Bdellovibrio bacteriovorus: one gene and its partner. The protein of the gene in region 1 interacts with the protein of each later gene in a pairwise test. Links are inferred from orthologs where the notes say so. Each region holds a gene or a part of one and is shown on either strand. Other genes may lie near its edges. The genes, in order: dnaA and AZI86_RS13550.

What was found.
Region 2: the proteins of dnaA (region 1) and AZI86_RS13550 interact in binary tests that used the Escherichia coli proteins (3 or more experiments, as listed by UniProt). The link is inferred for Bdellovibrio bacteriovorus from one-to-one orthologs.

Annotation. Positions count from the first base shown.
Region 1 is NZ_LUKE01000001.1:1,361,195-1,364,451, reverse strand. What follows is about bases 174-3,099. They hold dnaA (chromosomal replication initiator protein DnaA), read right to left. Parts: upstream 2,386-3,099; coding sequence 961-2,385; downstream 174-960. Other genes in these bases: yidD (membrane protein insertion efficiency factor YidD), read left to right, coding at 3,033-3,099; rnpA (ribonuclease P protein component), read left to right, coding at 2,705-3,064; rpmH (50S ribosomal protein L34), read left to right, coding at 2,566-2,715; dnaN (DNA polymerase III subunit beta), read right to left, coding at 174-724. Outside these bases: more of dnaN, read right to left, coding at 1-173; more of yidD, read left to right, coding at 3,100-3,257. UniProt on the Escherichia coli protein: Plays an essential in the initiation and regulation of chromosomal replication. Binds in an ATP-dependent fashion to the origin of replication (oriC) to initiate formation of the DNA replication initiation complex once per cell cycle.
Region 2 is NZ_LUKE01000003.1:233,543-236,565, forward strand. The notes cover bases 51-2,742. They hold AZI86_RS13550 (HU family DNA-binding protein), read right to left. Parts: upstream 1,687-2,742; coding sequence 1,414-1,686; downstream 51-1,413. Other genes in these bases: AZI86_RS13540 (ChaN family lipoprotein), read left to right, coding at 51-994; AZI86_RS13545 (DUF4339 domain-containing protein), read left to right, coding at 991-1,407; AZI86_RS13555 (tetratricopeptide repeat protein), read left to right, coding at 1,884-2,561; AZI86_RS13560 (hypothetical protein), read left to right, coding at 2,561-2,742. Outside these bases: more of AZI86_RS13540, read left to right, coding at 1-50; more of AZI86_RS13560, read left to right, coding at 2,743-3,023.

The DNA of each region.
Region 1 (3,257 bases):
TTCCTTCGATCAAACGAATCATCAAAATTGTGGATGAATGTTTCAATACGAATTGTGAACCTTCGATAGCGATCTCCACATTTCCTTCAATGCCTTCCAAAATCTTTTTAATTTCATGAAGACCTTTACGAGGAATGATAACACCTTGAGTGGCATTTACTTTTACTTCGCTGACAGGTTTATTCACCAAGCTCATACGGTGACCATCAGTGGCAACCATTTTAAAACCAGTGCTTGGACTTAATTCAAAAAAAACGCCGTTAAGATGGTAACGAGTTTCATCGTTGGAGACAGAGTAGATTGTTTTATCAATCATCTCTTTCAATGTTTGCGCATTGATTGTCATGAAGCTTTGAGAATTGTAAGTAGGGAAGATGGGATACTCTTCAGCCGAAATACCAACAATTTTTGAAGTGTATTTGCCTTGCTTGATTTCCAACCAATTATTTTCTTTTTTGATTAAAGTGATTGGACCTTCAGAAAGTTCTTTGGCGATCTCAAACAAACTTTTTGCACTCACGGCAACTTTACCTGCTTGATGAACTTGAACTTTAATTTGGTCGGTTAAACTTACCTCAAGATCTGTGGCAAAAACTTTCAATGAGTTTTGGTCAGCTTCTAAAAGCACATTCACCAAAATCGGCATTGTATTTCGTTTCTCAACGATGTTTTGAGTCTTTCCGATCAGGCCTAATAGATCTCTTTTATCAATTTCAAGTTTCATATCTGAACCCTCTTTGATGACCCTCTCTTATTAACTATTACTTATATATATAAATACTAGTAGTAGTAGTAGGGGCGTGGAAAACCTAACAAATGTCTTAAATACCTGTAAACACTAAAAAACGCCTGTGGATAAGGGCTCTGTACAAACTCGAGGGAAGAAAGCTGTTTTTGGGGGTAACTTCAATCCACAATTTTTCCCAGAAACTCTTCCACAACTCTTTCCACACTCCACATTCACACCCCTGTGATATTGTGGATCCTCTGCTCTAAATCCTCGATATCTTTTGAAATATCTTGGTCAGCAGATTGTAGATTCTTAACTCGATCCAGCGCGTTCATCACGGTGGTGTGATCTTTTCCGCCAAAAGCTTTACCGATATCCACCAAGGATTTGTCCAAAAACTTTTTAATCAGATACATCGCAATTTGACGTGGAACGACAATGGGTTTGGCACGAGTTGATGATTTTAAGTCCGGAACGCGCACTTTATAATGGTCCGCGACAAGCTTTTGAATCTCCTCAACTGAAATTGTGCTTTGAGTTTCATGATGCGAAAGAATGCGCTTCACAAGCTCTGCATCGATTGGCAAGCCTTGAAGTTCAGAGAACATCTTCACTTTCTTCAAATTGCCTTCGAGCTCTCTGATAGAACGTTTAGAGATGCGTCCGATATAGTTCACGACATCTTCGGGCATACGGACATTAAATTTTTCAGCTTTATATCTTAAAATCGCGATACGGGTTTCTAAATCCGGCATCGTGATATCGGCAATCAATCCACGTTCTAAACGAGTGCGCGAACGATCTTCGAGTCCGTGGATATCTTTCGGCATACGGTCGCTGGCTAAGATAACTTGCTTACGACTGTCGATAAAGCTGTTGATAGTATGGAAAAATTCTTCCTGAACAGCTTCACCACGGGCGATAAACTGCACGTCATCCACCAATAAGATGTCTGAATTTTCGCGGTATTTCTGACGGAATTTATCCATTTCATGGCGTCGGATCGCCGAAATACACTCATTCATAAAGCGCTCGGCCGAAATGTAGGTGATTCTAAGATGCTGATATTGCTCGCGAATATAGTTCCCAGCGGCATGTAAAAGATGGGTTTTACCCATTCCTACGGGTCCATATATATAGAGAGGATTATAATCATCAGCGCCAGGATTGCGGGCTACATTATAAGAGGCCGCATGGGCAAATTCGGAATTTTTACCTACGACGAAGGTTCCAAACGTCAGCTCTTGGTTGAGCGTGTCGGGGCCCGACTTAGGTTGAGTAATCTGGATATTCTGAGTACGTGCTAATTGAGCCTGAAGGATTTCAGTTCCCCCCACAGCCTCTTCCTGGGCGACAGAGCTATCAATATGAGTATTTACTTTGCTTCCCGTAATACTAAACTCGACCTCAAAGGGTCTTCCATAAGTATCTGAAATTTCTAAATAAATCTTATCTTGGAGGTTCTCAATAACAAAATATTGGTGAAGGGCATTGGGGACCCCAAGTATCAATTTGGGACGTTCCGTGCTGCCACTGGTATTCACATACTCAATAGGATCAAGCCAGGTATCCAATAACTTATTGTTATCGTTCCGGCTCTTCATTTTCGATTTAATCAATGTCCAAAACGACGAGTTCAACTCCACAAAGACCATCCCCTCAAAACCTGGAGCGGTCTTAACAAGGGGAGCTGAAGTTTTCAACAGTTGACCTTCGTGCCGCAACGTGCTTTATTAGTGCCCCACGTATCTAGTTTAATACAGCTCGGTGGAATACATATATAGATGTAATTGACGTCATATAGCGTCGTAATTTTTTGTTTCGGGGAGAATATCATGAAACGTACATACCAACCTTCTAATAAACGTCGTAAAACTACTCACGGTTTCCGTGCTCGTATGGCTACTAAAGCGGGTCAAGAAGTTCTAAATCGTCGTCGCGCTAAAGGTAGAAAGCGTCTGACAGTTTCTACTGGTGGAAAATAGTTCTCCGCAAATAATAAAGCGAAGTTCTGAATTTCTCTCTTTAAAACAAACGGGAAAAAGATATTGGCCCACGCAATGGTTGCTTCTTAATTATAAGAAGAACAGCGAGGGTCAGTTGCGTTTCGGAGTTACAGCAAGCCGCAAAGTCGGTCCCGCTGTTGTTCGCAACAAATTAAAACGTTGGTGTCGAGAGTATTTCAGGGCTTTTCTTGTGGCAGGGAAAACTATTGAAGCCGACATTAACATTATTTTTAAACCTATGGACCAGAACTTCTACAAAGGTCTTCGTTACGAAGAATTTGTTAAGGGGATGGATCGTGGTTTGGAAAGCCTTCGAAAACATCTTTAGAGGGCTTTTGTTAGTTCTTATAAGTGCGTATCGCACTATCGGAACCACACATCTTGGTGGTTCTTGTCGCTTCGAACCAAGTTGTTCTGCTTATGCTGTGGAAGCAATTAACACTCATCATGCACATAAAGCTTTGTGGTTAATCACAAAAAGAGTTTGTAAATGTCGTCCGGGTGGTCCTTATGGATACGAC
Region 2 (3,023 bases), on another replicon or contig:
AGGTAAGGCTTTCTCTAAACGTATTTTGCGCGTCTTTCAAAATTCAGAACCCATTTACTTTCAGCTTTTGCAAAAAGAGCTTGAAGGTACGACCGACTTGGTTCGTCTTTCGCAAAATGTTTTTTGTCTGATGAGTGTCCCGCCCTGGGTGAAGTGGCAGAATTATTTAATGTACCTAGAGCAAGCCTATGATTTGGATCTGGCCGAAGATGACGACGATGAGGATGACGAAGTTTTAGATTACACCGATCATGTCGGTCGCTATGTGAAAATCATGGCTGAAGAGTTGGGCGTGGATGTGTCCTTATCCGATCTTTCCGTTTACACCGCGCGGGATACCGCCTTTTGGTCGCAGGTGCGTGAAAATTACGACGCCAAAAAAATCAAATGGATTGAATCCATGATTAGTGAAGAGATGTCTTTTTATTTGCCCGAAATACGTGCGGCTTATCTCGCCCGGGCAACGGTCAATCATGCGGCCTCTTTAGCGATGCAATATGTGCGGGCTTCGTTAAGTTCGGCTAAAAGGCTTCAGGGGGATATGCCGAAGGATTTTTTAAGTCTGATATGGTTAGAAGGTATGGCGTATTTCGGCTCTAAGATGATCAACCACAAGCGTAAAACAGACACGTTGGCAGACATCAAAGCAAGTCTTGCCTCGCGAACGCCGGTGGACTTAGGGAAAGAGGCTTTGCAGTTGGCGTTGACGCAGAAAATGCACGAGCTGATGGTGATCACCGGTGTTTCTCGACACAAGATGCAGGCAAGGCCCAGGAAAAAAGAATCCTATCTGATGGCCGCGACATTATTGGGGGGAATGATCGGCGAGAGGCTGTACAGTGGGTATCGTAAAAAGCAGATCTCTGAAATGACCGTGCGCAAATTCTTAAGTAAGTCCGTTGAAGATGAAAGCTTCAATATTGCATACTATGATCTTATGGAAGTGGTTGAATCTTTACCCGCACCTTTTCACAGTAAAAAGGAAAAGTTATGAAATTCAATTCTTGGTATTACAATCGCAACCTGAAGCCTCAGGGGCCGATTTCTACACCCGAGATGAGGGAGAAAATCCGAAGTGGGGAGATTGGGCCTCATGACTTGGTTTGTGCTCAAGAAGACGGGCGCTGGATGGCGGCGATAGAATGGGGAGTTTTTGAACAGCCCCTTTTTCCTGCAGCTCAAGAATTTATTCTAGGTAGGGATATCGTACCCGACGCTAAAGAGTGGGTTTTATTAGTTCATGATGTCGATAAACGACTTTTGCAGGAAGGACCCTTTTCCATTGCCGAGTTGCGGTCGGGATTGCAGCTGAATAAAATTCGCCCTGACCAATTTGTGTGGAAGGCGGGCTTAACGGGATGGAGCCGCATTGCGGATCGACCTGAATTCAAAGAGGCTATTAATTAGGTGAATTTAGTTCAAGGATTCCTTAAGGTCTTTGCCGGGCTTAAAGCGGGGCACATAGGACTTAGGGATTTTCACCGCTTCACCTGTTTTAGGATTGCGACCTTGGCGAGGTTTTCTAACGCTTTTTGAAAATGTGCCGAACCCCACAAGCTTTACCTCGTCGCCTTTTTTAAGAGTGTCTTGAATGACTTTCAAGGTGGCGTCGAGGATGAGTTCAGATTGAGTCTTTGTGGTTTTTGTTTTTTCAGCGACAAGTTCTACTAGTTGAGCTTTGTTCATTTGCACAAGATCCTTCAAAGAGAAATCAAACTAATTTCGCCCCAAAAAATGGTCAAGTTAAAAGGGTGTGCAAATCTGCAAGCCAGTCCTTAGAAGCGTTGCGGCCTTTATAAAATCCCCCTAGACTTTCGTAAAGTTCTCTGTGTTTCAGGATGAGACAGTCTCAATATCTATCGTTTTTTGCCGATAAGAAACACATGAAAAATCAAAATGCGGTTTTCTTAATTTTCAGTCTTTGTTTAACTGTGGGGCTTGTTTCTGCGTACTCTCTTTTTGTAGGTTATTTTAATGGCCACGAACAGTATGAAGCGCGTTTAGCACAGCTTGAAAAACAAGTGGAAAATGAGCGTTTTGCGAACTCAATGCTGACGTATCAGATTAAAGATTTTCAGCAGTCTGTGGCGCAGATTTTACCCGACAATAAAAAACTCCAAGCACACTATGAGATGAAGAACCTTGCGGCGGTGGTGCGTGCGCCGGCGAGTGATGAAAGCGTGGATTTGTCAGGTGTTTTATTTGCCAAAGGAAAACGTTATTTCAACGGTCAAGAGTACGATAAAGCCATTCGTGAATTCAGCCAACTATTACAAAAGTACCCCTTGTCTGCTCATGGAGTAGAAGCTCGATTTTTAATCGCGGAAAGTTATTACTTAAAAAAAGATTTCCGCAGCACTTTGTCGGAAATTGACGAAATGGTGACTCAGTTCCCGCAGCATGAATTAACAGGTTTTATTTTGCTGCGCATGGGGCAGATCAGTGAGAGTAATAATCAAACTGAAGAAGCTTCAGAGATCTATAAGACGGTCGCAAAAAACTTTAAAAACGAAGAGCTTCGCAATCAAGCTCGCAAACTTGCTCAGAGTGTTGAGTACTGATGAAAAAGTTCGCGAAGGTTTTGCTTTTTATCTTGGCATTCCAGTTGGAGGTTCGGGTTCGAGCTTCTACTGAAACTTTGCAGCAGCCCGAGGCTTGTTTACAAGGACAGGACACCTGCGCCGTCCAAGTTCTAAAATCAGGCTTTCATCTGACTAATAAAACACAAAGTTTTCATGCAACACCCGGGGCCACGGTGATGCGCCTTTCAAGCTCGCAATGGCGTTTGATAAAAGGGGCCGTGTGGGTGGAAAAAGGATCTTTGGAAGTCCAAAGTGCTTATGCGGATATGAAAGCCAAGCACGGTCAATACTGGGTGATCAGTCAAGAGGACCGAGTGGTGATTCGTAATATGGATGCCGACCTTTCAGTAACCATGAGAGATGGTAAAATCGTGCAAGTTCCAGAAGGCTTTGAGTTTTGGGTGGCCGGGGTTGATTCTGAAGGTAAAACCGATTACGGCA